DNA from 4 places in the Trichococcus sp. ES5 genome. Region 1 is predicted to be linked to each of the others. Evidence: riboswitches for the same ligand, from Rfam matches in the RefSeq annotation. Region 1 holds a riboswitch; each other region holds the start of a gene.
The links. A riboswitch is a leader RNA that binds a small molecule or an ion and turns the genes downstream of it on or off. The one in region 1 is predicted to bind thiamine pyrophosphate.

Region 1 (7,769 bases):
AGCCATATAGGTCATCTGCGAAACGCCGCTGGTTGCATGCGTGTGGATGTTCAACGGTACACCAATCACAGCTTTGATGGCGGGAATAAGCTCTTTGGCCACTTTCGGCGTCAATATGCCAGCCATATCCTTAATGCAGATCGAGTCCGCACCCATCACGGTCAGCTCCTTGGCCAAATCGGTGTAAAATGGGATAGTGTGGACGTCGCTGATGGTGTAACAGATCGTCAGTTGAGCATGGGCGCCGTATTTTTTGACGGCTTCAAGTGATGCCTTCAAGTTTCTCGTGTCATTCAAGGCATCAAAAATCCGAAAAATATCGATGCCATTCTCGACAGCTTTGCCTACAAAACGATCCACGATATCATCTGCATAATGGCGGTAGCCAATCAAGTTCTGTCCCCTAAGCAGCATCTGCAGCTTTGCATGCGGAGCACGCTTGCGGATTTGCCGCAGTCTTTCCCACGGATCTTCATGCAGAAAACGGATAGCCGCATCATAAGTGGCCCCGCCCCAGCACTCGAGCGCGTAATACCCGGCTTCATCCATTTTCTCAACAATCGGGAGCATGTCGTCCGTAGACATACGTGTCGCCATCAAGCTTTGATGCGCATCACGCAGAACGGTCTCAGTAAAAAGCACTTTTTTTTCTTTTTCCAATCCGAACACATCCATTCTTTTCTTTAGCGCTAAAATTGTAAGCGTTTTCTGTAGTTTTAGCTTACACTAAATTGACCGATATTTCAATCTGTAGATAAAAAATACGAGAAAGAATATAGAAACAATACACCTTCAATAGGGGGAAACCGTAAATAAAAAAGACTGCACCTTGGCAGTCTTTTTCTTAATTGTGTTTGTCACTACAATTTTGCTCAGTGTTTCATTTTACGTACAATTCCTGCAACTGCTCACAGATTTTTTCATAGGGCGTATCCGCCTGCAGCAAAGCTGCTGTCAGATAGGCGCCCTCCACAAATGCCGCATCGCAAATGATTAGGTTTTTTTCGGTCATTTCACTTACCAACTCAAGATTCATCTTGGCGCTGCCCAGATCATAAAAAGCAAATATTTCAGGCTCCTCCATTTCATTGAGCACTGCTATGACTTTATCAAAACTCGTGCCGATGCCGCCGCCTTCCGCTCCGCCGACCGCTTTCACGGTGACGTCCTTTGCTACCTGTTTCAGCAATCTGGTCAGCCCGTCAGCGAGCTCCGCAACATGTGAAACCAATAAGATGCCGTACTGTTCACTCATCGTACACACCCGCTTCCAGCATGGCCTCAAAGAAATAACCGCAGGAGGCTGCACCTGGATCGATATGGCCATTCAGTTGTTCCGACACATAGACCGCGCGTCCCTTTTTCGCCTGGAAATCCTTCGTGCTTGTGACATATTCATTGATTTTTTCCAACGTCAGACGCTTATTCCGGATGTCTTCCATGACCGGAATCCAAACATCAACTAAGGTCTTTTCCTTCAGTTCCGTAGGGCCGAACGTTTGGATGCCTTCAAGCCCGCTTGTCAGGCTGTCCATCAGATCGTTATCTTCTTGAAAAGCCTCCGACATATGCAGAAAGATTTGCCCATAAAGGAGTCCGGCTGCCCCGCCCGTTTTCTGGACGAAGGACATCCCGGCCATTTTGAACAGATCTGACACCCCTGCCTGAAGCCCTTCCGCTAACTTTGCCTTCAGGTCTTTGGCACCCCGAAGCATATTGGCCCCGTGATCGCCGTCACCGATGGATTCATCCAGCATGTTCAGATACTTCTCATTTTTTTCCAGCTTTTCGATGAACAAGCTCAGCCATGCTCCGGCTGTCTCAACAGTCAACATTTCCATCACCGCCTTGGATTCCTGAATCACATGCTTTACATGCTATCTCTGCTTCCATTGTAAACGTTTTAATCCAAAACGACAATCAGGAGACTTTTGGGAATAGACTGCAGATTACCGACTCACTATTTTTTGCTGAGCATTTGTGCAGCTGCTTCATCGAGTATCACGGTCACATGCTTGTGGGTCTGCAGAATACTCGCCGGCAAGTCTTCTGTGATTGGACCTTCCAGCGCGGCTTTGACGGCAGCGACTTTTTCTTTTCCGAAAGCCATCAGGATGATCTTTCTTGAAGAGAGGATCGATTGGATCCCCATCGAATAGGCAAACCGCGGGACATCCTTCTCATCCGCAAAGTAACGTTTATTGGAATCAATCGTGGATTGCCATAGTGCCACTTTCTGGGTACGGGAATCAAAAGATGTGCCCGGCTCGTTAAAACCGATATGCCCGTTCGTGCCGATGCCGAGAATCTGCACATCGATCGGATTCGCGGCGATGATTTCTTCGAATTGCGCGCATTCTTCCGTTTCATCCGCCAATCCGTCCAGCAGATAGTTTTTCTTGAACGGTTTTGCATCGAACAAATGCTTATGCATGAAATAGTGATAACTCTGCGGATTGTCTTCGGAAAGACCCATATATTCGTCCAGATTGATCGATGTCATCCCCGAAAAATCAAGATCACTTTCCCGCATGATCCGGTACAGCCTCTCCGGCGTGCTGCCGGTTGCCAACCCGAGCACTTTCGCACCTCTTTCCATTTCCTCGCGGATTTTTTCGAATGCGTAACGGCTTGCCTCTTCAGGAGTCGCTTTAATGATTATTTCCATGATCTGTAACCTACTTTCTGTTATTTTTGTATACTGTCTGTCCATAACTGATTGTCCGCTCGACCGCAAATGACTCCGAAAGCAGGACCATATCGGCATCTTTTCCAGGAGCGATGCCCCCTTTTCGCACCAAATCGAATTCACGGGCCTGATTGACTGAGCTCATCTTTACCGCATCCAAGATGCTGCAGCCGGTGAAGGCGATGATGTTCCTGAAAGCCTCCTGAAATCCCAGCACGCTTCCTGCCAAATTTCCGCTTTCCAGACGGGCTTGTCCTTCTTTGACGATGACTTTCTGTCCGCCCAATTCACTGATGCCGTCGCCCATCCCTTTGGCACGCATGGCATCGGTAATCAATTCGATGCGGTCTGCGCCTTTTTGTTTGAAGGCGATCTTGACCATTTCCGGATCGATATGCAGGCCATCGACAATCATTTCCGCATAGATGTCATCCTCCAGGAACGCATGTCCGGTCACACCCGGTTCACGATGATGGAGTCCCCTTTGCGCATTGAAGAGATGGGTGACATGCGCTGCCTTGGATTTTCTCAGCTGGCTGCGAAGAGCATCCGAATGCCCGACCGAAAGCACGATGCGGTTATCGAGACAATACTTTTCGAATGCCGTCGCATCAGTGGTCTCCGGCGCATAGGTTACCAAACGGATCAAGCCGCCGCTCAAGTCCTGCCACTTGCGCATCAAAGCAGCATCCGGCAGTTTGATGTGTTCTTCCGGTTGCGCTCCCTTAAATACTGCGGAAATGAACGGCCCTTCGAGGTGGATGCCTTGGATGACCGGATTTTTTTCCGCGGCCTTGCGGATGCCGACCAAAGCCTTTTCGATATTTTCTGTCGATTGCGTCATCGTCGTCGGAAAATAACTGGTGATCCCTTCCCGGTGCATCGCCGCAATCATCCGGTTGATGCCCTCCGCATCACCGTCCATGTTATCCACACCATATCCGCCATGGCTGTGGACATCAATGAAGCCCGGCACCAGCCTGATTCCGGTTGCGTCAATCACTTCCTCGCCAGATTCGGGAACGTATTCCGACATATTCCCGACTGCGCTGATTTCTTTTCCGAACCGGATATACCCATCGGAGATGACTGTTTCCCCTGTATAAACTTCTGCATGGATGATCACTTTTTTCATTTGCGTTCCCCTCTTCGATCCTGAACTTTATTTTCACTGTGCACCTGCATGACTCAGCCGCCACATCCCACTATTCCGATTTTTTCGAATAACCTTGCACATTTTTTCTCGTCAGATCCATGTTGTATTTGAAATTCTCATCCTGCACCAAGAAGGTCGAAATCACATCGATCAGATACATCATCCCGAACTGTGTGTTGACGAACACCGTGTTGTTGACGAAACGCGAGTGGTAACCGAAGCAAGTGACGTCCGCCAGTTTCGTCAGGGAACTGTTTTTGAAGCTCGTCAGGGCGATGATCTTCGCTTTTTTCTTCTTGGCGATCTCCAGTGATGCTATCAGTTCCGGCGTTTCGCCTGAATTTGAAATGGCAATCACCAATTCGTCCTCCTTGATGATCGAACTGTTGATGATCATCAGGTGGGAATCCGTAACCCCCGTGGCATTCAGACCCATGCGGATCAAGCGTTGCGCCAATTCGGCGGCCGTGAACCCGGAACTGCCGATGCCGTAGATGACTGTTTTGTTTGCATTTTTGATCCAATCGACAACCGTTTCGATTGCCTGATCCTCGATCATCTGATTGGTTTCATCGATGACTTGCGTATAATAGCCATAAATATCGTCATAGACAGTCGGCATTTCTTTCAAAGGATGCTCGCTTGCCAATGAACGCAGCGCAATCTTCATATCCACAAACCCATCGATGTTGATGCGTTTACAGAAACGGGTGATGCTGGACGTCGAGGTCTCCACCTTCGCCGCCAAATCCTTGATGTTCATATTTTTGATGGATGCTTTATTCTGCAGAATGTAATCCGCAATTTTTTTCTCGTTCGCGGAAAAAGCGGAATACTGATTTTGGATCTCTTCGATGATTGTCATTTTTCGTTGCCTCCTCCTGTTTTGCGCAGCCGCCAAAAGCGCTTTACGCATTTCTTGACTTCGCCTTTTCCCCTTCGCTGATAGAATAACACATGAAAATAGTTTTTTCAATTATTATTTTATGAAAATAATTTTCTTAACTATTTCTATTGGAGACACTTTTAGACAGCAGAAAGCCGCCCTCTTCCGAGAGCGGCTTCCTGCTTATGCGGATGTTTTAAATTCTGTTCCGATCCAACACGCTTCTTTTTTCCATTTCCAGGATGATGAAATAAGCCATCCCGGCTCCGATGGCGGAGCTGATTGCGAAGCTCGGAAGGAAGAGCATCAATGCTGCTTCCATGCCCATAAAGAGCTGCGCCAGCAAAGTGCTCACCAGCGAGCCCAGGATTCCGGTGCCTATCCATTCACCCAGCGCCGCGTAACCGATCTTTTGCGTTCTGGCATAAAACAGACCTGCGCAAACAGCTCCGATCATGCTGCCAGGAAAGGCAAATATGGTTCCCGTTCCCAGCAAGTTGCGCAGCACGGAAACGCCGAAGGCCTGCAGGACGGCGTACCCGGGTCCTAACCAGACAGCGGTCAGTACATTCAGCAGATGCTGCATCGGTGCTACCTTTGCAATGCCGATCGGGATGACGAAGATGCTGTTGCTGACCACCCCCATGGCAATGATCAAGGCAGTGGTGACTAATTTTTTTGTGTTCATAAGATTTTCCCCTTTTCAGTTTGATTCATTCCTTTTGAAGCCTGATCTATGCGAACCGTTTCCCCTCCTCCCGGATTTTAACGAAAATAAAAAGACACCTCCCCTGAGATGTCTTGGATATACGTACGGACTCCAGACCGAGCTCAGTTCCCTCCGCCAGTACGAACTGGATCAGGTTTGAAGGGTTCCGACAGTTTCGGTCTCAGCGCTCGCGCGCACCCCTACTGAAAATAAAAAACGCTATATGATCTGATGCGAAAATCAGAAAATATAACGTTTTGATGTCTATTATGCGAATAGTCAAACGCCACATTCCCTCCGCTAGTATGAACTAGATCAGGTACAAAGAGTTCCGGCAATGCCGGTCTCAGCGCAATAGCGCACCCCCAGTGTTTCTCATTTGATTCTAACCAATAATCCGCGGAAACGCAACCCTATTCTGAAGCTTTCTCTCCCGCAGCGCTCGGATCCAACACAATGGCTTTTCCGAAACTGTCCTGGCTCTGCAAAAAGGCATGGGCTTGGGCAACCTCTTCGAGCGGGAAGACTCGCTCGGGATCCACAGCAATGCCTTTTTCTTCAATGTACTCCAGCAGTTCATTCACCTTCTCGCCGGAGACGTCACTCGAATGGAAAGTAGTCAAGTAGCTGTTATGCTTCAATTCCATGATGGGATCGAAATCCTCCAGGAACCATTTCCCGCCCAGTTGACCGGTGCTGCAGACAACGCCGCCTTCCCGGATATGGGAAAGGCTGTCCTTGATCGTCGCAGGGCCGATCAATTCCAGAATTTTGTCGAAAGTCTCTTCCGTTTCCAACACGCCGTTGCGGTCTTCGACGTAGTCGGTGAAGCCGGCTTCTTTCAATCTCTCACCCTTTTCGGCTTTCCGCGTGCTCCCATAAATCCGGATATCCGGGAATTGGGCTTTGACCAACTTGGCAAAGGCAACCCCGACACCGCTCGTTGCCCCCCGAACCAAAACCTGATCGGATGCTTGGATCCGCAGATTCTTCATGGAACCGAAAGCCGTATAGTAGGTTTCCGGAAGGGCCGCCAATTGGGACCAAGGCAAATTGGTGTGGACTGGATAGATTTGGTCATCCGGCAACAGGGCATATTCCGCATAACTCCCGTCGAAGGCTCTCCCCATTTCCCCCATGATCGACACCACTTTTTGACCGAGCGGCAATTTTTCTTCGTCGCTCGAACGCTCCACTATCCCTACGCATTCAATCCCTAAAATGCGGGGAAATTTGACCGAGGGGGATTTCCCCTCCCGCGTAAAGATTTCCGAATGGTTGATGCCGAAGCCCATGACCTTCACGAGAGACCAGCCTTCCCGGATTTCCGGAAGCGGAACTTCCTGATGCACCAGTTTTTCCGGTCCGCCCGCTTCATGCACTACGACTGCCTTCATTTCTCCGACTTCCTTTCTTATTTTCATAGCGACAGCATGCAGCTGGGTATTCCCGATTGCGTACCGCAAAATTTCTTGTAGGCATAGGAGTCGCACAAAGTCACGGCATCTGTTTGAAAAAGCGGCACCGATTCGCCCTGGGCAACCTCCGTCAGTTGAACCGAAACCGCACGCCCTTCATAAGACAGGCCGGATTTCTTTGCCTGCTCCTGCTGCTTTCTTTTGTCCAAAATTTCATACTTCCGTCCGTTCTTCACAAAATGATTCCCGGTTTCGATGAATTCGAAGTTCACATGCTGGTCCACGCAATCTTGGTGCATCCTGTGCACCCATTCATAATGGCATTCCCTTGCCCCATCATAGTTTTCCCCGCCAACGATGACGCGTTCGATTTTTCCGGACGACAAATGCTTCGTCAAGTCGATTTCGCCGATCAACGGTGCGGCCATGATGCCTCGGTGTTTGAAAGGCAGATCCAGGAGTACCGGGATCCGCCTATCGGCCATCTTTTGGTTTTCGGCAGAGACATTCATCCACACGTTTTCCCAACCGTCTCCCCAATTTTCAGGAAGGCAATCTTTCACGCGTTCGATTCTTTTCGTCAACAAGTAGAACAGCACGTCCGAACGCTTCTCAATCATCTTCCAGACTTCCCCGCGCCACTCGTCCGCTTCCTCAAGAAAGAAGTCAGAAGTCATGCAGACGCGTATCGTGGAACCAGGAGGTATGACAAAGTCGCCGCGCCGGTTTCTTTTCAACGGTCGATCGAAGCTGCTCTGGACTTTATAAATCAGCGCGCCATCTTTTCCTCGTTGACTATCCAAATGAAACATATAACAATTTTGGCATCCCGGGCTGACCTTTTTGCAGCCGTGCAACGGGTTCCAGATATCACTCAAGCGACCACTCCTTTGAAAAGATCAGGCAAATCT
Region 2 (7,769 bases), on a different contig from region 1:
TCTTGTTTGTCGCCAAAATCCAAAGCAGCTCGATCTCTTTTTTCGTGAGATGGACTTGGTGCCCGGCGACCTTTACGATGAATTCGTCCAATCGGATCTCCAGATTTTCATGGACGTAGAGTTTATGGTGATCCTTGTTGTCCGATGTCTGATCCAACCGCCGTAGGATTGCCCGAATGCGCGCCATCACTTCACCCGGCGAAAAAGGCTTGACGATGTAGTCGTCCGCTCCGATATCCAAGCCCATGATCCGTTCAAAATCTTCCCCTCTGGCGGTCACCATGATGATGGGAATCGAGGAAACTTTCCGGATTTCCCTGCACACTTCGAAGCCATCCTTTTTCGGCATCATCACATCCAGCAAAATCAAATCGAATTTGTCTTTCCCGAATTCCTGCAGCGCCTGTTCGCCATCATAGGCGACGACCGCCTCGTAGCCATCCTTTTCTGAATACTCCTTCAGGATGGATGTTATTTGTTTGTTGTCATCCGCAATCAATAGCTTTACCATCGTACTCCCTCCTCGGGGAAATCATACTGCAAAAATATGGCAAGATTATGTTTTCACCCCGATAATACCACACAAATGTGCCTTTAAAAACACGCTTCTGCCATACTTTTTGATTATTCTTAGGTCAGTAAGAAATAACAAAAAATCATACCAGGGGGAAACAAAAATGAACAAGACAAGAATCATGACCATCCTATCCGTTGCAGGCTTATTTGTTGGAGGTGCAGCACCGGTACTGGCAGCGAGCGACACGGCAGCCCAGAACGGCATGATGACCCAAGAGCAAATCAAGTCAGGCGAATGCACAAATGAAGGAGCAAAAAAACAAGGCAATGAAGAGGCAACCATGAAACGTGCCCGCGAGAAAAGCGGCACGTGCGATGGAACGGGTACGCAAGCCAATCAGAACGGCAACCAAAACGCTACGGGCGAAATGGATGGCGACGGCAACCAATACGGTACGGCTGAAACGGACAATGACGGCAAAAACGGTGTCCGCGATCAATCTTGCCAAACTGAATAACAGTCCATCACATTAGAGTGAAGACTATAAGACAAGAAGGGGCGGTCTCGCAATGAGATCGCCCCTTTTTGTGCGTATTCCACTTTTGCAGCTGAAATCCCACAGATCGAGAGAACAAGACTGCAAAAACATACCCGCCAGCTCCGGCCAGGCTTTCGTTCGCCGGAGGAGCCGGTAAATAGATGGGCTCTTCTCCGATGTAGCTTCAGCTGGTCGGAAGACGGCATCTGAATGTGGTGTCAACTCCAGCGAAGCCTCCTTAACCGGAGCTGGGTAGCCCCACAACTTCTCCATGCAAAAACTCCTCAACCTATCCAATGCTTCGCCCATAACTCATGACCGCAAGCAGCACCATGTACGCGAGGAAAACAAAGTCGTTGCCGGAAAAGCCGATCTCATAGTAATAGGTTCGCTTCACATGGCCGGAAAACCGTTTCGCTTCCATTGCCACGGCGATGCGATGCGCGCGCCGGATGCTCCCTGACAAGAGCGGGATGGTGTAGACCTTCATCCTGAGGAGAATACCCTGCAAGCCTTTCACCTTTTCGCTTCCGCGCACCTTGCGAGCATTGCGGATCGTTTCGAATTCTTCCGTCATGATCGGGATCAACCGCAGCGCAGCCATGAAGCTGTAGGCATATTTAGGATTCAGCCGAAGCTGTTGCATCAACGAATAAAACAAGTTGACCGGCCTCGTCGTCAATGCGAAGGTCAAGCCCAAAACAGCGAAGACCAATGCGCGCAGGCCGATCAGCATCCCCCGCAAGAAACTTTCCTCGGTGATGCGGATCAGCCCCCATTCGAACCAAAGCGTTTCGCCTTTTCCGAACAGGATCATGGCGCTGGCTGTCGACACGAAAATGGCGCAGAAAGGGATCAATAGCAACAAAATCCGCTTCAACGGCTGTCCCGTAAACAGCAGGAACAGGATCAAAAGCCCGCTGCCGATGAAGGCCATGATTTCAAGGTTGCGGACAAACATAATTGCGATGCAGAGCAGCAGCGACATGCCCAATTTCAGGCTGGGGTTGACACGGTGGAGCCAGGTTTCTTTCGCTTGTTCCCATTCCTTCATCTGCACAGTCCCCCTTCCAAGCGCAAATCAGCGGAGAATGCAGTCCGCATGTCCGTAGCCGATCCGGTGGTGTCCCGGATTTCGCCGTCGACAACCGTCCAAAACGTTGTTCCGTAGTTCCGGGAGAGTGTTTCATCGTGGGTCACCATCAGGATGACGGCGCCCTTTTTCCGGTAACTCTCCAAAAATTCCAGCAAGGCAAAGGTGTTTTTGGAATCCAACCCGAAAGTCGGTTCATCCAAAAGGATCAGCCGCTGACCTTGGATGATCGTCGCAGCGACGCTCAGACGCCGCTTTTGCCCCATCGAAAGTTGGAAAGGATTTTTCTCCCGCTGCCCGCTCAACTGGAAGAGTTCTAGGTATTCCTCCACCAGCTTCTCGATTTCCGAATTCCCCTTGCCGTCCAACCGGAGCGAATAAGCCATCTCTTCGTAGACCGTGTTCGCCACAAACTGGTACTCCGGATTCTGGAAAACGAAAGCCACCCGTTCGGCTAGCTTCTTCAATTTTCTGATTGGCTTTCCCTCCAACTCGTAGTGCCCGCTCGTTTTGATGAACTGCATGACGGCATGGAGGAAGGTGCTTTTTCCGGCTCCGTTTTGGCCGCGGATGATGACCCATTCACCCGGATAGGCCGCCAGCCCGGCCCCTTGAATTTTTATTTCCCCATTGCGCAAGCCTTTAAAATCGCGCAGTTCCAGCAGCGGACTCTGCAATCTAAAGGACTTCTGCTTTCGTTGCAAGGGCGTTTCCGCCAGATGTTGGTCCCATACCCCCGGAAACCAGATGCCCTGCTCCTTCATCTCGTCCTTGTGGGCCGAGAAGATTTCTTCGTTCGGTCCATCGGCGATGATGCGGCCGGATGCATCGAACAACACGAGCCGTTCGGCGAATGCCAGCACATGATCGATTTTGTGTTCCACAATGATGACCGTTTTGTCCTTGCAGACATCCTGCAGGACCTCCCAGATCGCTTCCGTTCCTTCCGGATCCAGCATGGCGGAGGGCTCATCCAAAAAGAGCACTTCCGGATCCAACACCAATACCGAGGCGATCGCCAGCCGTTGCTTCATCCCTCCGGAAAGGCTTTCGATGGGGATATGGCTGTCCGCCAGCTCCAAACCCACTTGCCGGAGCGCAACGTCTATTCTGGCAGTCATCTCTTCGCGCGGAACCGCCAGATTTTCGAGCACAAAAGCGAGTTCTTCATCGACATAGGGCATGCAGAATTGGCTGTCCGGGTCCTGAAAAACATAGCCCCAGGAAGCCGGCGTCACGAGCTTTTCGGCCTTCATCGGCACTTCGATCGATTGCGGAATCAGCCCGCTCAACACCTGCAGCAGCGTGGATTTGCCGCAGCCGGACGGCCCCAAAAGCAGCACTTTTTCGCCTTCAGCCACCGAAAAGGAAAGATCCTTGAACAACAAATCGGCGTCGCCGGGAAACTTCAACTTCAGCTTTTCCACATACGCTCGCTGCTCCATTTCCGCCATCCTCCTTAATCCATATCTGTGAAATCTTCAGTCGAAAGCGGACGGACAAGGTTCGTCACGCCGGTATCCTCCAGGACTTCCGCCAAGTAGTAGGCCAGCACCCCGGCAAAGAAAATCGAGCCGGCAAAACGGGCCAACAAATACAGCGCCAAGTTCCAAGCAGCCAACTCAGCAATCTGCCCGTTCAACGCATCCACCACTAGCGAACCCACGCAAGATGCCGAAGCTGCCAAAGCGGCAACCTTCAGGTCAAAACGTTTGTAACGGAAGGCCATGAACACCAATTCCGCAAACAATCCTTGCACCACGCCGGAAAGCAAGACGGTCAGACCCCATGGCGACCCCAAAAGGAATTCACCTGAAGCCGCAGCGATTTCCGCCAACAGCGCCACACCCGGTTTGCGGATGATGAAATAGGCGACGGTACCGGCGATGAACCACATGCCGTACAGCAGCTGATCAAGATGCAGACCCAACGGCTGCACCGCGTAATAAACCGTTCCCCACAGGATGTAGACGATCCCGAAAGCGATGGCGATGACGATCGTCACCAAAATATCTGTAAGCTTCAATTCTTTTTTCATTTTCTCTGTCTCCTCATTGTGTTTTATTTTGTCTCTTATTGCTCCAACGGTACCGGCCACGTTTCCATGCGATAGGCCATTTCCCAAAATGCGTATTCGTACTGACTGCTGATGATGAAATGCTCTTTCATCCTTTCGCGGTCGGCTTCACTCACGGCTGCGGCAATCTTATCCAGATGCTCAATCTGCTCATCCACCCGGTCCTGAAAATCCTTCCCGCCATAGGTAGCGATCCATTCCTGATAGATCGGTTCTTCCGGTGCTGCATTAATGAAGGCGTCGCCGATTTCGGCGTAGAGCCAGTAGCAAGGCAGAACGGCGGCGATCACATCCCCCAAATGCCCCGAGTGGCCGGCATGATAGAGATGGGACGTGTAGGCGTATGTTGTGGGCGCGGGTTTGAAACACTCTTTTTCTTCCGCGGTGATGCCCATCCTTTTCGAAAATTGTTCATGCAGGCCGATTTCGGCGCTGTACGTATGCTTCGCGAAGTCGGCGAACTGGTTGGTCGTCGCAATATCCGGTGCTTTGGCTGCGCCGAGCGCCAAAATTTTGGCGAAGCGCGTCAGGTAATAGGAATCCTGCTGGATGTAAAAACGGAAATTCTCCAACGGCAAGGTGCCGTCCCCGATCCCTTTCACAAACGGATGCTCCATGCTGGCTGCCCAGATCGGTTCTACCGCTTGGCGGATTTGTGCTGAAAATGTCATTGCTTTCCCTCCATATGCTGTGAGCGCTCCGCAAGGGTCCCGACTTATCCGAACGGCCGCTCTTGATTTTTGCAAACAAAAAAACCACTCTCTTCCCAACGGAAAAAAGTGGTTGTATGTTCCTTATGCAATAGGGACTTACTTAGCCAAAAGAGGCCGCCACTTCCCTACGCTGGTACAAACCAGATCAGGTTCTAAGGGTCTCGAAGTCCTACTTCGATCTCAGCTTTTTGGCGGACAGTCATCCGCCGGTAAAGCACCCCTAGTGGTAAAAAGAATATTCAGTTCATTTGCTATTGTTCTAATCGTATCATAATTTTTCCGGAAGTCAACTCGTTCTGTTGCACTAAACGTTACCGTTTCTTGTATTTATTCACCATATGCAGCCAACAACGCTTGTCCGTCTGCTTCAAAAACCTGCAATGCCTGCAGCGCCAAATCCTTGTTCATCATGTTATTCAGGACATCCGGAGGGATCGTGGCAGTATGCGCGCCCGACTCCAATGAATCGATGACTTGTTGGGAATTTTTGAAGCTCGCTGCCATGATTTTGGTCTTGTAGCCTCTGGCATCGATGAACGTCCGCATGGAACGGATCGCCTTGAAGGGATCGATCGCATTGTTCAGCATCCTGTTCACATACGGTGCCAGATAATCGCATCCGGCTGCGGCGGCCAGGATCCCCTGGTCCGCAGAATAGATCAGTGTCCCCAGGATCGCTCTTTCCGGATCGTCCTCTTTCACTTTTTTGATTGTTTCCAAGCCTGCTTGTGTAACGGGAATCTTTATCGAAAGTCGGTGATTTGCATCAAATGTCTTTATTGCTTCATAATCGGCAAACATTTCTTCAGAAGTCGTACCCAGCAATTGTACAAAAAGTTCCGTCGGCTCCAAAGCCAATAAATCTTGTAATTGTTTGAAGCGACTGCCGGAACCAGTCGACAAAATCGTCGGGTTGGTGGTGACTCCTTTCAGAAATCCGCTTTTCAAAAAACTTCCGATTGCTTTGATGTCGTTCGAATCTATGTACATACGCTACTACCCCACAGTTTCAGTGATTTTGATGATGGTGCCTTCCGCGATTTCGTTCACTGTTTTGTGTTCAACATACAGAGAGCCTGCCAATTCAGCGACTGTTTCTCCGCTGAAGTTAATGGTGATGTGCCCCAGATCCCTGAGGTTTTTGTTGACCACATCACCCACTGCTGTGACGCGATAACTATCGTCGCCGATAACCAACGCGTGTCCTAGTTGAATATCCTGCTCCAGTGCATTTTGTTCGATCAGGAAGCAATATGGCCGCAATGCTTCCGGAGCATCGTCTCCGAACAATACCATCATATCCTCAGCTAAAAACTCCTTAGCATTAGGTCCGATTTCTGTGACTACCGTTGAATAAATTGACATTTTTCTTCACCTTTTCCGATTATTAGTTTTTAACCATTGGCTGAACGAACCCGTTCAGCTTTTCTGAATTTTTAATACAATCCGAAGCTTGCTAACCAAGCGACGAATACGCGGGGCACACCGTTCAGGAATCGAGAATAAAGAACGGATGGTACGCCGACTTCTACTGTTTTAGCTTCTGCTTCCTGCAAGCCTAACCCGACTGGAATGAAATCGCAAGCATTTTGTGTGTTGATGGCGAATAAAGCCGGTAAAGCTAAGCTTGGTTCGATATTGCCTTTACCGATCTCAACACCGATCAATGTTCCGATAACTTGCGCGATTACGGCGCCAGGTCCCAATAGCGGAGAAAGGAAAGGCAAGGAGCAGATGAACCCTATGACCATCAAGCCCCAGACATTACCTGCCAATGGAATCATCATTTTCGCGAACAGATTGCCGATTCCGCTGCCTTGGATAATACCGATCAGCATCGCTACAAAGGCCATGAACGGGATGATTGTCTGCAAGACTGTCTGCACCGCTTCACGGGCTGATTGCAGCATGATAGCGATCCCTTTACCTGCAGCCAAACCGATTTTTGCCACTACGCTGCCTTTTTCGGCATTTTGTTGCGTCAGTTTTTTGTCTGTAGTGTAAGCGACTTTCTCTTCTGCCACTGGTTCTGCAGTTGCTACGCTTGCTGCCGCTACATTTGCTGTCTCGCCAGTTACTTGGATCTGATTCAAGCCAACATTTGAAACGTAAATGTCTTCGGTGATGTATTTAGCCAAAGGACCAGATTTACCGGTGGCAACAACGTTGATTGTCGGGATGCCTTTTTGAGGATAGATGCCGCATCTCAATGTTCCGCCGCAGTCGATGATAGCCAAGGCTGTTTCATCATCCGGAATGGATGTTTTGAATCCGTTTACGGCTTCCATACCTGTAAGTTCAGCGATTCTGTCGACGATGGCAGGTTTTTCTCCGCCGCCTACGATGTAGATGAATTTATGTTTTTGCTCTGTTGGTGTGATGATCAGTGGTCCGCCCCAGCCGCCGGAACCTTTTTCGACTTTGATGCTGTTATATTTTGTCATAATGAATACCCCTCTCGTTCTCATGCATTCTATTTGTTTAATGCAACATCTTCTTGGTCGTTATTATTGAACTTTCGCTGTTTTGCTCAATTGGATTCCGGATTTTTTGCAGACATAAGCCGTTGTGAAGTCGGTTACATATGCGCCTACAGCATTCATCACAAGCCCGACAAGCAGATAACGGATAGCCAGTGGCGTGGTGCTCAATCCTAACGTTTCAACACCCGAAGCGATTCCTAGGAATACGAACAATTCGCCTGCATTGATGTGCGGGAAAAGGCCGTTACTCGTATGGTTGTATTGCGCAAGCGCCGCATAGAAACTTGGCTTGTAGAACTCCGGCAAAAATCTTCCTAACGTGAATGATGCGGGATTCCCCAACATGAA
Region 3 (7,769 bases), on a different contig from region 1:
CCTAAAGCCTAAAAAAGAAAACAAGCGCGCTCGCGCCTGTTTTCTTTTTTAGTTGATGCGGTAAGCGTGATTGAGCGGGCCGCTGCCCTTGCCCAGATCCAGTCCGTCACGCAGTGCGCCGGTGATGTAGGCTTTGGCTTGGCGGATACTCGCTTCCATTCCGTGACCTAAAGCCAGATTCGCGGCGATGGCCGAGGAAAGCGTACAGCCGGTGCCATGCGTATTCGAGTTTTTGATCCGTTCCGACTCGAACCAACTAACTTTCCCGTCCATAAAGAGCAGATCGTCGGCGCTGTCCTTGAGATGGCCGCCTTTCAGGAGCACGCTAGTCCCCGCTGCTGAAGCGATGCGCTCCGCCGCAGCCAGCATATCCGCCTTCCTCTCGATTTTGACACCGCTCAATGCCTCTCCTTCCGGCACATTCGGGGTGATCACATCAGCCAACGGCAACAGCAGCGTCCGCAAAGCTTGGCTGGCATCGTCCTGCATCAGGCTGCTGCCGCTTGTGGCCACCATGACCGGGTCCACGACGATATTTTCCGCTTTGTATTCGAACAGCTTCTCCGCAATGACTTTGATGATTGCGGCGTTCGACACCATGCCGATCTTCACCGCATCCGGCCGGATATCCTTGAAGACGCAATCCAGCTGTTGCGCCACAAATTCGGGTGTCACTTCCATGATTCCGGCCACGCCTGTTGTGTTCTGTGCCGTCAGCGCTGTAATCACGCTCATCCCATAGACTTTATGCGCCATCATCGTCTTCAGGTCCGCTTGGATGCCCGCTCCGCCGCTACTGTCCGACCCGGCGATCGTCAATACTGTTTTCATGTTTTTATCATCCTTTCCAATCCGAAAATGAATAGATGTACTTCTCCGTCAACGCTTCGATGCGCTCCCTATCCTGTGCCGCCGTCTCATCATAGACGCCGACTACCCGAAAACCGGCTGCCGTTGCCGTTTCGATGGCGTGCAGGGCATCCTCAAAGATGACGGTCTTCGTGAGGGGAGCCCCGAGATGTTCGAACGCCCGCTGATAAATGAGCGGATTGTCTTTGCCCGTCTTTACTTCACTGCTGGTCAGGATAGTGCTGAAATAGTCCCGGATGCCCAAACGTTCCAAGGCGCTCTCGGCTAAATTTCTTTCGGTCGCGGTGGCGATGCACATTTTCACATTCTGCTCCTGCAAGGTCTGCAGATATTCCGCGGCGCCGGCTTTAAGCGGGACTTCATGACGGTAAAGATCCGCAATCAGCATCTCGATTTCCGTAAGGATCGTCGCTTCGGTTTCATGCAATCCGTATGCTGCACGAAATTGTTGTGCAGCTTGCGTGAGGCTCATCGTCTTCAAGGCATCCTGCAAGCCAGGAGCCGGCTGCAGCTTTTTCTGAAGCAAATACTTTTCTCCCAATCCTTGCCAAATCGGCATGGAATCCAGCAACGTCCCGTCCAGATCGAAGATGACTGCTTCCAGTTTCATGGTTGCACCATCGCTTCGGCTAACGGGCGCAGTCTCTTCACAGCCGCGGTTATATCCGGCTGCGCAAAGATGGCGGATACGACGGCAACCCCGTCGATGCCGCTGCCGTTCAGATTGAGGATATTCCCTTCAGCAATGCCTCCGATCCCCACAACGGGTATGCTCACCGCCTGGCAGATCTGCTGCAGCGTCTCGATCGATAGCGTATTGGCATCCGGCTTCGTTGCTGTACCGTAGATGGCACCGACGCCCAGATAATCGGCCCCGTTCCGTTCGGCTGCCAGCGCCTCTTCGACGGAATGGGCAGAAACACCCAGGATTTTCCCCTCGCCGATCCGGCTGCGGACATCTCCCGCCTGCATATCGCTCTGCCCCACATGTACACCGTCCGCGTCCAATGCCCAGGCCACATCGACCGCATCATTGATGATGAAGGGAATGCGGTGGCGTTTGGCCACAGCCTGCAGTTCCTTGCCAAGGGATACAAAGGCATCAAAATCCAGTTCCTTCTCGCGCAATTGCACGACAGTAACGCCCGCCTGGATGGCTTCTTCAAGCTGTTCCGCCAAGGATGCTTCCCCCAGCCATTGGCGATCGGTAACCGCATAAAGCAGCAAATCGTTCTTATCTATTCTCAATTTTAGCGCCTCCTTCCAGTTTTTTGGCCGACATCTTGCTGATTTCATCGATGAGGTAGCTGCGATAGGATGAAGTCCCTGCCCCATTGCGGATCATCCTTTCATAAGCCAGCTCGCCGCTGACTCCCATCAGGCATACCGCTGCCGCGGTAGCATCCAGCAACTGCTCCGAGTTGGCTCCGCAATAGGCGGCGATCAATGCCGACAGCATGCACCCAGTTCCGGACACCTTCGCCATCTGCGGATGTCCGTTGCGGATGATGTAGGCTTTGTCCCGGTCCGCAACGATATCGATTGCGCCGGTGATCGCAATGACCGTCTCATTGCGGTCGGCCAAGCGTTTGGCGAAAGCGACCGTTGCCTCGAGCGTCTCCTCGGTCACGGCATCGCTGATGTCTGCATCGACGCCTTTCGTCGTGCCGCTGCCGGAATGGATCGTTTTCATTTCCGAAATGTTCCCTTTGATCACGGTGAAGGCAATGTCTTCCAGCAAGTTGAATGTCGTTTCAGTCCTGAAAGGGGGATGCTCCCGCACCGACCGGATCCAAAACAACGGGATGGGCGAGCGCATTGGCTTGGCGCCCTGCCAGCAGCATCGACTCCACGGCTCGGCTGTTCAAGGTGCCGATATTCAGATTCAGGGCGGTGCAGATGCTTGTGATGTCCGCGACTTCCTCGGGGGCATCCGCCATGATCGGCGACCCACCGGCAGCCAAGAGGGCATTAGCGACATCATTGACGGTGACGTAATTGGTGATGCAGTGGACCAGCGGCGTCTGTTGCTGGACATTTTCGAATAACGTTTTGAACATGAGGTACCTCCAAATAGTTTTTTTGCGACAAAAAAAGCGAGAAATGTCCGGATAGGCATTTCCCGCTGAATACAATCATTCAATGTTATTTCCCTACGTTGGCATTATCCAAATCAGGTAATCGGTCGAAGTTGATTACTTCCTCTCAGCCTGCTGACACAAGCTCCCTTTTTCGTATGTAATTTTGTAACTATCTTAACATAAGCGCCAGCCTTACTCAAGAATCATTTTTGCTGATTCTTTTTATCTTGATTGCGCATTCAGCCACTCGAAAATATTTGTATAAGTGGTTTCACCGACTGTCGCTGCAGCTGTTCCTCCGCCGGCAGCGTTGCTTGGTTCTGATCCGAATGTTTCAGTGTCGGCAGCAGCCGCGATCGCTTCCTTATCCTGGACGCCTGTCACCTGGTTATTGAACAAGTAGATCCAGGAGAAGTGGCCTAGGTAAGTAGTGCCCGGGCTGTCCGTTCCTTCGACTGTTTCGTAGTAGGACATCCAAGTGTTTTCCGCTCCGGCCTGGATGAGCGCCTGGTAAGTAGGCAGCATGTAATTCGCAGGGATGACAACCGAATCATCCGCGGATTGGACAAGCCAAATAGGCAAGTCTTTGATCGCCTGGATTTTTTCTGCTGTGAACCAAACTTGCTCGGTCTTCACAAAACTTGATGTTCCGGTAGCTTCATCATTCGTTTTCACGTACGTGCCATCGCTGTTGCGCTCGTATTCATAGTAAGCATACGCCTCGCAGACCGGATAAGCCGCAGCAAAATATTCCGGGTATTGGATGACCATATTCATGGTCATGTAGCCGCCGTTCGAGCAGCCTCCCAAATAGATGCGATCGGTATCGACATCCGGATGCGCAGCTACATAATCATTGATGGTATCCATCAAGATTTCGGTGTATCTGGAGATGCCGCTGCCGTTGCCGTTCGTTCCGTCCCCTTCGTCCATCCAATAGGTAGGCGCTTGGACAGCCAACACGTAAGCTCCGGTCACGTCGTCAGTTTTGAAATAGGACTGGATCTCCTCTTTTGCCAACGCCGATACTTCATTTCCAAGGATTGCGATGTCGGGATCTGTTCCGCCTTCACCTTGACCGTGCAGCCAGATGACCAACGGGTTCGCTTCCCCTTCGGCAAGTTCTTCCGGTTCATAGGCAGCTATCGAAAGCGTCAATTCCTCTTCTTGATCCGTCATCGGATTCACGTAGGTGCCGCTGAAAGTTCCTCTGGCGGTGAACAAATCCGTATCCGGGGAGATGCGGTTGTTCACGGCATCCTCCGTGATGCTCAAAGAGTAGGTTTCATCCTCGATCGTGACGGAAGGAGCAGCGATTGCGACCTCATAAGCTGGAGACCACTCATTCATCGATGTCGTCGTATTGTAGGTGAACGGGGATCCGATCACACTGAAGGTTTCATCATTAAAACCGGTCTCCATATCGATCGCGATGAAGTTTGAATTCTCCTGCGGGTTCCCGTTTTCATCGGATGTATAGACGTCCGTCACCGTGCGTTCCGATCCGGCCGTCATGACCTGCCAGCCGCTAGGATCGACACTGTCGACCGCATCCTCCAGTTCGATGATGAGCTTCGGTACGCCCGGTCCTCCTTCATATCCCTTCACATAGATGCTGGTCTTCACGACGCCAGCATAGGCATCGGCTGATTGCACGCCTTCTTGCTGGTCTGAATCCTGTTGATCCACCGATTCTCCGGAACCGCAACCGGCAAGCAAACCTGCCGTTATCCCTAATGTAAAAATAGTGCTGAATGTCTTACGTCTCATTCCCTAATCCCTCCATATCCCTTTTGTCCATCCAAACAGGCAATACCCCACCCCTGCCGTAAAACGGTTTCATTCCATCCTAGGCTAAATGGGTAGCGCTTTCCCTATTTGCTATTTTAGGGAATTTCCAAAAAAAATAGGGGCGATTTGTACCCAAATTATGGGCGGATTATGCCTTGTTCTCGTCGCGGTAGCGCTTCGGCGTCAGGCCATATTTGTTTTTGAAGGCTGCAGAAAAGGATTTCTGATTCGGAAAGCCGCAAGCATCCACGATGTAACGGATGTTTTTATCCGTGAACATCAGCAGTTTCACGGCTTGGTTGAGCCGCTGTTCGACAATATAGCTGTGGATCGTGCTGCCGGTTTCCTTTTTGAACAACCTGCACAGATGCGTATAGGAGAGATGGAAAGCCACGGCCAATTGATCCAGCGCCAGATCCTTTTCCAGATTCTCATCGATGTGTTCCGTTATAGCCGATATCAGCGGCAACGAGGAGCTGCCTCTGTTCTGATCTGTTTTCGGGACAGAAAAGTGCGTGTCCAAAAGAAAGAGGATCTGATACAACATCCCTTTCAGTAAAAGTCTGGCTTTTTCGGCGCCGTCGCTTTCCATTACGACAAAGTACCGGTCCAACAAGCCACGCAGTTCAGCCAGTTTCTCTCTTTGCAGATCCGAATAGGCAAGCCGGTTCGTCAGGCGGAAGCTTTTGTTGTCGTAATCGGGTATCTCGGATTTGATGAAGGCATACGGGAAAATGAGCGACAAAGCTTTCGTCTGATTATGCTCGTCCCAGATGGAATGGACTTCATTTGAATTGATGACCAGGATGTCTCCGGCATTCGTTTCGTGGACGATCCCACCGATCGTGAATTCACTGATTTTTCCGGACATCGTATAGCTGATTTCCAGTGATTTGTGCCAATGGGCAAGGACGCCGGAATCCTTCCGCTCGTTGTGAAAAATGTAGAACACGGGGAGTTCCGGATCCGATTCGATGATTTCATGATGATAACGCATCTGCTGTGCCTCCTATCCTTGTTGATTCGGCTCCCAAAGACACTTGCTCTGTTTGCGCCTCTAAAGCTCAAGCTCCATTATACTATAATTTTTTATGCGGCAATTTCACTTTTTTGATAGTTCATTGAGGGAAAAAAAAACTGTAAACGCCGTTATGAGATTATTTTGCATAAAAATATACCAAATAAACATCAGCATATATATTTCACATGAATATAATTGTGATACAATCAACACAAGTCATTAGAAGTAACGGGTAGCACACTAATAAAAAAGCATTGTGGAAGTATATTTCTTTCTTTGTAGACTAATTTAGAGATGAGGGGCTGATTGGAATGAATTTTCTTAAAAATAATGTCATTTCCGTTATGTATTTAGTTTTGTTAAGCACTCTGTTTATGCCTTGGATTCTGGTTCCAGATTCAGAAACATTCACGGTTCTGCCTGTAACGGGTTTTCGCTTCCTTTCGGATAATCTTCTGATGTTGATTTTGATTTTTTTAATTATCTTTACCTATGTTTTTTCACTCAAATCCAATGGCCTGAGCATCCTGATTTTGTTGGAACTGGAACTCATCTTTCTGGCAGCACTTTTGTTGGCACCTGCTGTTACCCAGGGATTAGCATTTTTTTCAGGAGTGAAATATGGATATTTTATCATGTTAATCATTTTGATCACTCTTGCTTTTTACAACTACCTATTCATTGCAAAACATATTCAGAAAAGAGAGAATGGTTAGTCTATCCTTTTTTAGATTAGAGCAAAAAAAGAAGCAGAACGCCCATATTAATAGGCGTTCTGCTTCTTTAATTTTACTCTGAAACTTTGGCGATTTTCCCTTGGGTCACGTAGACCATCAATACGGAAATATCGGCTGGATTGACGCCGCTGATCCGGCTTGCTTGGGCAATTGTTTCCGGTTGGATCTTCTTCAGATTTTGTTTGGCTTCATTGGCGATTCCGTTGATTGCATCGTAATCGATGTTCACAGGGATGCGTTTTTCTTCCATCTTCTTCAGCTTGTCCACTTTTTCGACTGCTTTCTTGATGTAGCCGGCATATTTGATCTGCACTTCTACTTGCTTGATGACCTCTTTCGGCAAAGCTTCTTCAAGCGGAGCAAAAGCGATCAGACCTTCATATTTCAGTTCTGGACGCTTCAAAATATCCGCAAACAGAATGCCATCCTTCAGCGGAGCGGAATTTTGTTCCGCAAGGAAAGCCTGCAGCTCTTCAGTCGGTTTCAGGCGCGTACTTTCGAGGCGGGCGATTTCCTTTTCGACAGCCTGTTTTTTCTCAAGGAATGAGGCGTAGCGTTCTTCCGTCACCAAACCGATTTCACGGCTCATTTCGGTCAAGCGGAAGTCGGCGTTATCATGGCGAAGCAACAGACGGTACTCAGCGCGCGAAGTCAGCAAGCGATAAGGCTCCATCGTCCCTTTTGTGACCAAATCATCGATCATGACGCCGATATAGCCATCGCTGCGCTTCAGGATGAAAGGTTCTTTGCCTTGCACAGCCAGTGCGGCATTGATGCCGGCGATGATGCCTTGTCCGGCAGCTTCTTCATAACCGGACGTACCGTTCGTTTGACCGGCAGTGAATAAGTTCTTCACCAATTTTGTCTCCAAGGAAAGGCGCAACTGATGCGGTTTTACGACATCGTATTCGATGGCATAGCCTGTCCGCATCATTTGGGCATTTTCCATCCCCGGAACGGAACGGATCAGATCAAGCTGAACATCTTCCGGCAATGAGGTGGACAAGCCTTGCACATAGACTTCTTCGTTTTCGCGGCCTTCCGGCTCAAGGAAGAGCTGATGGCGCGGCTTGTCGCTGAAACGGACGATTTTGTCTTCGATTGATGGGCAATAACGCGCCCCTACACCTTCCACGATACCCGTGAACATCGGCGCGCGGTGGAGATTGTCGCGGATGATTTCATGGCTTTCCGGGCTCGTATACGTCAGCCAGCAGGATAATTGATCTTTCAGATAGTCTTCATCTTTGGAAAGGAAGCTGAAATGAT
Region 4 (7,769 bases), on a different contig from region 1:
TCAACGATATCGATCCATTTGCTTTCGTGATTATCGGGCAGGTGCATGAGGTTGCCGGGAAGGGTTTCACACTGGAACGCCAGTCCGGATTAGTCGAATAGAATCAAAAAACTGAGGCGTGATCCGAGATTCGGATCACGCCTCAGTTTTTCTGTAATTAAAAGTGGATGTTTCATGACTGGGTTACCGGTCCAAATTGGGCGATCAAGTCATGGATTGTCGGCTGTTCTCTTTGCGTTCATACGCAAACAACCGAGAGATCCACGAAGCGTCGGCTGTTCTGGCCGAATGCGGACGCAAACAACCGAAAGATCCACGAAGCGTCGGCTGTTCCGGCCGGACGCGGAAGCAAACAACCGAGAGATCCACGAAGTGTCGGTTGTTCCGGACGACCGCGGATGCAAACAGCCGAGAGAACCGCGAAGTGTCGGCTGTTCCAGCCGAACGCGGAAGCAAACAACCGAGAGAACCGCGAAGTGTCGGCTGTTCCGGCCGGACGCAGATGCAAACAGCTGAGAGAACCGCGAAGTGTCGGTCGTTCCGGACGAACGCGGATGCAAACAGCCGACATAGCTCATGAACAACGGTTGTTCCGGCATGAAATCAGTATCCGCGGACGGCTTTTTTCGGAACGTACAATTGTGGGTTGGTTTTGGCGATAACAGCCAGCACCATGATCGTGAATGCACCGGTCGCCAAGGCGCTGGCGCCGTTCAGCGTGATGGAGTAGAACCATGCGCTCCAGCCTTCAGGCGCGTAGGATCCCCAGAAATAGTAGCCGGCGATCGTGTGCCAGAAATAGCGGCCGACAGTCCCGACGACAGTGCCTATAAAGACATTCCACAAAAGCATTTTTTTATTTTGATCCGCAATCGCCTGTTGCACTTTCGGCGTGAAAAGACCCGCCAAACCAGTGAAACCAAAGGCGATGAAGTACTCGATGAAACCTTGCAGCGGCGTTAAAATATAGGCCGTCCCGATCAGAATGTGCAGCACGCCCCACAGGAAACTGGCGAAGAAACCGGGGACCAAACCGCGGCGCAGGCAGTAAAGCAGCATGACCGGTGCTCCCACCGTGACGGAAAAACTTGGGCCAATATTGAAAGGGATCAGGGATAAAACGGTTGCTAAAGCAGCAATGATGGTTCCTTCGATCCAGATGTTCAGATTTTTTGACATAAAAAAAACTCCTCCTTTTTTTGGGCATAATATACCATCGACAAAGGAGGAGAATAAAATTCAATTCTCAATCACAATCCCTACGCTCGTACTAACGAACAGGTTCGAAGGGTCAGAATCTATGTTCAATCTCAGCCGCGGACGGCCCCCCTTTGTGAAACGGTTTATTCAGTTAAGTTACACTTTACTACAGTTGATTTTTTTATGCAAGTTGCACGGTGCACAAAGCCGCATCCAGGACTATGCCAGAATGGCTAAACACTTGTGTGAAATGAACTATTTCTGCTCTTTTTCGGCTTGCGCCTTCAGGATGGCTTCGCGCTTCTTTTTCTTCTGCGTATTCATGTAGGAATCGATTATGCCACCGGTCAGCATGCCGATACCGAAGCCATAAGTCAGGTTGCCCGCGAAATAACCGATTGAAGCCCCAATCAGCATGCCGTACATCGTAAAATTGAATGAATTCTGCAATTTCGGATCTTCGTCGACCGGCAGTTTTTTATTGGTTACCGCGCCAGTATTGTTTTTATGCAGTTCCGGTATTGTTGGTTTCACATTTCTGCGTTGGATCTGGTTGCCTTTGTTCTTTTTCGCCATTCAGTGTACTTCCTTCCGTCTATCTGACACTTGTATTGTCTCCAATGAACATCATATCAGTTCATTTCCGGCTCTTCAATAGAACTTTGCTCGCGGATATACGCAGAATCGTAAAAATAGTAGAAGTCTTCCCAAATCGGAGGATCCTTAATCTTCTTCGGACAGTTCGACCGGGTCGCCGTTGTCATCCTGGAAATAGCCCTTCAGCACAAAAGCATCATCGCTCGGCCGATAACCGAGGGCAGTTTTGGCCTGTGAGATGTCCAAGCGTGGGAAGCGGTTATCCGATAGCCCGTTCACCAACAGGAACGGCTCAACAAGTTTAGCTTTGAGGGCGCAGTCGACTAAATGGCAAAGGTCCCGTGGAGACAGGTATTCGGCCAAGCCCGCTTCGTCGACGATCGGATCATCGAGGTTTTCATCAAAGTTGCCGATGCGGATGCCGATGGATTCTTGGCCTTCCGTAAAGGCGAAGTGGCTGGCCAATCCTTCCAGATAGACTTTCGAAACGCCGTAAATATCGCCCGGACGGACAGGTTCATCGGCGTGAACCTGCACATTTTTCGGGTAGGCGCTGACGGTATGGATGGAACTGGCGAAGATGATGCGTTTGACGAAGTTTTCGTACTTGGATGATTCCTTGAACAAGTAGAAGGGCATCTTGTAGTTCAAATCGATCAGCTCATCGTCAAAAATAGCATCGGGTGAAGGATTACCAGCCAGATGGATAACGTAATCGATCCCTTCCAGCAGTCCGTCCCAGTTGCCGGCGACAGTCAGGTCCAACTCTTTGACGATGGTGCCCTCCAAAAGGGCCGGATCGACGTTATGGAAATGGATATCCACCAAAGTCAGTTCGTAGCTCTCCTTCAGATGATCCGCCAAAATTCTTCCTATATTACCGCTTGCGCCGGTGATCATGATTGTGGTCATTGTCGAAATACCCCCTTGTTTTTTTACAGTTGCTATCGTGAACGTCTTTGTTTTAACTGTATGCAAGCCACCGGAAAATGTCAAAGGATAGCCCTTACAAAAACGGCGATTCGTCGGACGAAAAGGGAATGTTATATTTGAGTAAAATGTAGGTAAATTAATTGAGACACGGGCGTTATCCCTGTATAATAGGGGTAAGATGATAGGCAAGGGCAAGACACTTTTCAATCGAAAACGAAGGGGTGAGTCGGATGGACTTGTTGAAATTGCAAATGCGCGCTTTTCAAGGTCAGTGCGGATCTGTTGTGCAACAATCTTCCCATTCATTCTATTGCCCGACAGAGCACGTGCTTTCGCATGTGTTTTTTTGTTGATCCTGAAAGGGACCAGCGGGGCTTATCATCATAATGCCGAGCATCAAACGGGGGTGATGACCATACTACTTTCTCAAAACAAGTCAAAACGGAAAGGAACGGTGATCCGACGTATATCTCCTAGCTGTCAGGTGTGACAGCCATCGTACCGATGAAAGGCGTGAGGCCGGATAGCATGGTAACGTATCACCCAAATTGCGAAAAAATATAAAAAACTGGCGAGGTTCTCTTTCGGGTGCCTCGCCAGTTTTTTTGAATCGGGATTATGCTTTTTTAACGAACTCGGACTTCAGTTTCATAGCGCCGAAGCCATCGATTTTGCAGTCGATGTTGTGGTCGCCTTCGACCAAACGGATGCCTTTGACTTTTGTGCCGACTTTCAATGCGCTCGAGCTGCCTTTGACTTTGAGGTCCTTGATGACCGTAACAGTGTCGCCGTCCTGCAGCAGGTTGCCGTTCGCGTCCTTGACGATCAATTGATCTTCGTTCGCTGCCTCTGCAGCATCCGCGCTCCATTCATGTGCGCACTCGGGGCAGACCAGCATTGTGCCGTCTTCGTAAGTGTAAGGGGAGCCGCATTTCGGGCAATTCGGTAATTCCATCATGATTTTTATTCCTCCGTTGTTTTGATTAACTGTCTTTTTATTTTCCATTTCCGGCCTTTTATCCAAGGCAGAAGATGCCTCTATACTGCCATATTTTCGCCTTGTTGACAATAGAAAATAGACAATATAAGAATAATAACCAATAAGAAGAAAGATAACGGATCGGGAAGGCTTTATTTGTGTTGTTGACTGAGGTTGTCCGATAACCATGTAGAATCGGACAACTAGAGCGCAAGCGCATTATGACATTCCAAAAAGGTCCGGATCGAAGTCATCGATCCGGGCCTTTTCGATCAGATGCTGCTCAACACAACATCCTTCTGTACAGACATTTTCGCTCTGCTCTCTTTAATCGCTACCTGTGCGGAAGCCAAGCGGGCGATCGGCACGCGGAAAGGCGAGCAGGAAACGTAATCCAAGCCGATGCTTGAGAAGAAGGCGATGGATTCCGGATCGCCGCCGTGTTCGCCGCAGACGCCCAGACTTAAGTCAGGGTTGGTTTCGCGGCCTAATTTGGCGGATAATTTGACGAGTTTGCCGATGCCTTTCACGTCCAATGAGTGGAACGGATTTGGCTTCAGCAAGCCTTTGTCTTCGTATTCCTGCAGGAACTTGCCGGCGTCGTCGCGGGAGAAGCCGAAGCCCATCTGCGTCATATCGTTCGTGCCGAAGCTGAAAAAGTCGGCCGCCTGCGCGATTTCGTCGGAAGTGACCGCGGCGCGCGGGATTTCGATCATCGTCCCGATCAGGTAGGGGATGGTCGCAGCCTTCTCAGAGAATACTTCCTCAATCTCCGCCACGATTTCCGCTTTGACGTAGCGCAGCTCGTCGACGTCGCAGACCAACGGAATCATGATTTCCGGTGTGATTGTGCTGCCGGTTTCTTCGGAAGCGGCGAAGGCCCCCTCGATGATGGCGCGCGCCTGCATCCGGTAGATTTCCGGGTAAGTGACGGCCAAACGGCAACCGCGGTGACCGAGCATCGGATTGACTTCATGCAAGGAATCGATGTGCGCTTCCAAACCAGCCAAACTGGTTCCCATTGATTCCGCCAAGGCAAGCTTATCCGCATGCGCAGTCGGTAGGAATTCATGCAATGGCGGGTCCAGTAAGCGGACGGTCATCGGCCGCTCCTGTAGCAGGGCGAACATTTCCTGGAAATCCTGGCGCTGCATTTCCAACAGCTCTGCCAGGTACTTTTTGCGTTCGTCCAGTGTGCGGGAAAGGATCATCTGGCGGACGGCCGGTATCCGATCCTTATGGAAGAACATGTGCTCGGTCCGGCAAAGTCCGACACCTTCCGCGCCCAGGGACAAGGCTTGTCTGACGTCGGTCGGGGAATCCGCATTGGCTTTGACCTGCAGCACTTTCATTTCGTTGACCCAGTCCATGAAGGTGCTGAATTTGCCGCCCAAAGTCGGGTTCTGCTTGGCGACTTTGCCGGCGTAGACTCTGCCGGTTGCGCCATCGATCGAAAGCAGGTCGCCTTGGTGCAGGGTGACGTCATCGATGACAACTGTTTTGTTTTCTTCATCGATGACGGCTGCGGTACAGCCGACCACACAGCATTTTCCCAAACCGCGGGCGACGACTGCCGCGTGCGAAGTCATGCCGCCGCGTGCCGTCAGGATGCCTTCCGAACTCATCATACCGGCCAAATCCTCAGGCGATGTTTCGCGGCGGACCAGGATGACTGGCAGGCCGTCCTTTTTTGCTGCTTCGGCAGCGGCTGTGGAGAAGTAGATATGTCCGGATGCCGCTCCAGGTGAAGCGCCGAGCCCGGTCGCCAACAAGGGAGCTTCAGCCAAAGCTTTCGTATCGAAAGTAGGGTGGAGCAACTGGTCCAGTTGGCCGGTTTCGATGCGCATCACGGCTTCCTCTTTCGTGATCAGGCCTTCGTCGGCCAAATCCACGGCCACTGCGACGGCTGCGGCCGCTGTCCGTTTCCCGTTGCGTGTCTGCAGCAGGTACAGTTTGCCTTTTTCGATCGTGAACTCGATGTCCTGCATATCGGCGTAGTGGTTCTCCAGTTTTTCGGCGATGACCTTGAATTCGCTGTAGACGGCAGGCATCACTTGCTCCAGGGTGTCGATGTTCAATGGAGTGCGGATACCGGCCACGACATCCTCGCCTTGCGCATTCATCAGGAATTCGCCGAACAGTTTTTTCTCGCCGGTCGCCGGATTGCGCGTGAAGGCCACACCGGTACCCGAATCGTTGCCGCGGTTGCCGAACACCATGCTTTGGACGGTGACGGCTGTGCCGAGGTTATGCGAAATGTTGTGAATATCGCGGTACAGAATAGCCCTTTCATTATTCCATGAAGAGAAGACAGCCTGGACTGCTTGGTGCAATTGATCCAACGGTTCCTGCGGGAAAGTTTCGCCGGTTTCGCGTTGGTAGACGGCTTTGTATTGCGCGACCAGCTCGGTCAGGTCTTCCAAAGTCAATTGGTTGTCGAACGCGTAACCGTTCTCATTTTTGACTGTATCCAGGATCGCTTCGAAATGAATGCGCGGAACGGATTTCACGACATCGGCGAACATCTGGATGAAACGGCGGTAGCTGTCGAAAGCGAAAGTCGGGTTCTGCGTCTGTTCAGCCAGACCAGCGACAGATGCATCGTTCAGCCCCAAATTCAGGATTGTGTCCATCATGCCCGGCATCGAGAAGGCGGCACCGGAACGGACCGACACCAGCAACGGGTTGGCAGGGTTATGGAAAGATTTTCCGACCGCGTTTTCCAGGTCGATGAGGGCGGAATCGATCTGCTGCTTGAGCGCAGCCCAAAGTGTTCGGCCTTCATCGAAATAATGGATGCAGGATTCCGTCGTGATCGTGAATCCTGGAGGGATGGGTAGGCCGAGATTGGTCATCTCGGCTAGGTTGGCGCCTTTGCCTCCCAATAACATCTTTTGTTCTTTTTTGCCTTCTGAAAAACGGTAAACCCATTGCTTCGTCATATGCGTTTCCTCCTTGTGGCTGTTTCTAGGTTATAGGTGTTTGCGGCTGATATTCATCATATCCATGTAGTGCAGGATGTGGTCTGCGGTTTCTTCGATCGCTTTGTTCGAAACGTCGACGATTTCGCAGCCGATCTGTTTCATGATCTTGTCTGCGTATTCGAGTTCCTCAAGGATGCGCTCCATGCCGGCATAACTGGCTGAGGGCGGCAGCCCCAGTGTCTTCAGGCGCTCTTTGCGGACTTCATTGAGTTTTTTTGGCGAATTCACAAGACCGATGATCCGCTCCGGGGCAATCGTGAAGATTTCTTTCGGCGGTTTCGATTCCGGAAAGAGCGGAATGTTCGCGACTTTCACGTTCTTGTTCGCCAGATAGATCGACAATGGTGTCTTGGATGTGCGGGACACGCCGACCAGCACGATGTCCGCTTTTTCGATGCCGCGCGGATCGCGGCCGTCATCATATTTGACGGAAAACTCGATGGCCTCGACACGGTTGAAATAGTCCTCGTTGAGTTGGCGGTTGATGCCCGGCTTCTCCTTGGCCGGAAGCTGGAACAGTTGCCCCAAACCAGTCAAGATCGGACTGTAGATGTCGACGCCGATAAGACCGGACTTTTCGATCTGTCCCTTCATGTGATCGGCCATTTCCTTTTTCACGAAGGTGTAAAAGATCATTGCCTTCCCTTCCTCGGAAGCTTTTGCGCAGATGTCGTCGATTTCCTCGGTCGTTTGCACGTAGGAATATTTCTTCAGTTGGTAATTTTCCGTCTCGAATTGGTAGAGGGCGGATCGGATCACCACATCGGCCGTCTCGCCGACGGAATCGGATACTAAGTAAATCGCGTAAAGGTCCATTTGCACACTATCCTCCTAAAGGTCTTTGTTGAATATATCAAGCAACAATCTGCTGGCGGTTGATTTCGAAAATTTTCCGATGACCTCTTTTTTGCCGGTCTCCTCATACACAGAACGGGAAAGCACCGGCAAACTGTCGACGCGATGGGTGACGAGCAGTTTCGTGGCATCGACAACGAGTGTGTCGCTGAAGACGGTATAAAGATTCGGCATCTTCGTCATCACCATTCCGACCGGGATGGCATTCAGATTGGAGTCGC

Region 2: linked by a shared signal. The riboswitch ahead of tenA (thiaminase II) and the one ahead of thiW (energy coupling factor transporter S component ThiW) in region 1 are both predicted to bind thiamine pyrophosphate.
Region 3: linked by a shared signal. The riboswitch ahead of TES5_RS15615 (hydroxyethylthiazole kinase) and the one ahead of thiW (energy coupling factor transporter S component ThiW) in region 1 are both predicted to bind thiamine pyrophosphate.
Region 4: linked by a shared signal. The riboswitch ahead of thiT (energy-coupled thiamine transporter ThiT) and the one ahead of thiW (energy coupling factor transporter S component ThiW) in region 1 are both predicted to bind thiamine pyrophosphate.

Annotation. Positions count from the first base shown of each region.
Region 1 is NZ_FJND01000011.1:84,520-92,288, forward strand. It holds gene TES5_RS09635 (oxaloacetate decarboxylase subunit alpha) at 1-660, opposite strand, end outside; gene dhaM (dihydroxyacetone kinase phosphoryl donor subunit DhaM) at 881-1,255, opposite strand; gene dhaL (dihydroxyacetone kinase subunit DhaL) at 1,248-1,835, opposite strand; gene nagB (glucosamine-6-phosphate deaminase) at 1,961-2,668, opposite strand; gene nagA (N-acetylglucosamine-6-phosphate deacetylase) at 2,679-3,824, opposite strand; gene TES5_RS09660 (MurR/RpiR family transcriptional regulator) at 3,895-4,710, opposite strand; gene thiW (energy coupling factor transporter S component ThiW) at 4,928-5,419, opposite strand; TPP riboswitch at 5,551-5,652, opposite strand; TPP riboswitch at 5,715-5,817, opposite strand; gene TES5_RS09670 (zinc-binding dehydrogenase) at 5,854-6,837, opposite strand; gene TES5_RS09675 (DUF5131 family protein) at 6,861-7,736, opposite strand; gene TES5_RS09680 (ABC transporter permease) at 7,758-7,769, opposite strand, start outside.
Region 2 is NZ_FJND01000007.1:75,113-82,881, forward strand. It holds gene TES5_RS07570 (response regulator transcription factor) at 1-511, opposite strand, end outside; gene TES5_RS07575 (hypothetical protein) at 678-1,034, shown strand; gene TES5_RS07585 (energy-coupling factor transporter transmembrane component T family protein) at 1,345-2,109, opposite strand; gene TES5_RS07590 (ABC transporter ATP-binding protein) at 2,106-3,593, opposite strand; gene TES5_RS07595 (ECF transporter S component) at 3,608-4,186, opposite strand; gene tenA (thiaminase II) at 4,222-4,896, opposite strand; TPP riboswitch at 5,044-5,170, opposite strand; gene TES5_RS07605 (transaldolase family protein) at 5,266-5,928, opposite strand; gene TES5_RS07610 (PTS glucitol/sorbitol transporter subunit IIA) at 5,935-6,303, opposite strand; gene TES5_RS07615 (PTS glucitol/sorbitol transporter subunit IIB) at 6,375-7,382, opposite strand; gene TES5_RS07620 (PTS glucitol/sorbitol transporter subunit IIC) at 7,446-7,769, opposite strand, start outside.
Region 3 is NZ_FJND01000016.1:15,252-23,020, forward strand. It holds gene TES5_RS11280 (GIY-YIG nuclease family protein) at 1-12, shown strand, start outside; gene thiD (bifunctional hydroxymethylpyrimidine kinase/phosphomethylpyrimidine kinase) at 49-831, opposite strand; gene TES5_RS11290 (HAD family hydrolase) at 839-1,480, opposite strand; gene thiE (thiamine phosphate synthase) at 1,477-2,118, opposite strand; gene TES5_RS11300 (hydroxyethylthiazole kinase) at 2,105-2,653, opposite strand; gene TES5_RS15615 (hydroxyethylthiazole kinase) at 2,625-2,930, opposite strand; TPP riboswitch at 3,004-3,110, opposite strand; gene TES5_RS11305 (prolyl oligopeptidase family serine peptidase) at 3,174-4,721, opposite strand; gene TES5_RS11310 (helix-turn-helix domain-containing protein) at 4,891-5,739, opposite strand; gene TES5_RS11315 (hypothetical protein) at 6,075-6,479, shown strand; gene mnmG (tRNA uridine-5-carboxymethylaminomethyl(34) synthesis enzyme MnmG) at 6,553-7,769, opposite strand, start outside.
Region 4 is NZ_FJND01000012.1:69,587-77,355, reverse strand. It holds gene TES5_RS10125 (YitT family protein) at 1-101, shown strand, start outside; gene TES5_RS10120 (hypothetical protein) at 212-580, shown strand; gene thiT (energy-coupled thiamine transporter ThiT) at 604-1,179, opposite strand; TPP riboswitch at 1,240-1,341, opposite strand; gene TES5_RS10110 (hypothetical protein) at 1,456-1,776, opposite strand; gene TES5_RS10105 (NAD-dependent epimerase/dehydratase family protein) at 1,924-2,709, opposite strand; gene TES5_RS10100 (zinc ribbon domain-containing protein YjdM) at 3,347-3,688, opposite strand; gene ppdK (pyruvate, phosphate dikinase) at 3,982-6,651, opposite strand; gene TES5_RS10090 (pyruvate, water dikinase regulatory protein) at 6,682-7,509, opposite strand; gene TES5_RS10085 (CBS domain-containing protein) at 7,525-7,769, opposite strand, start outside.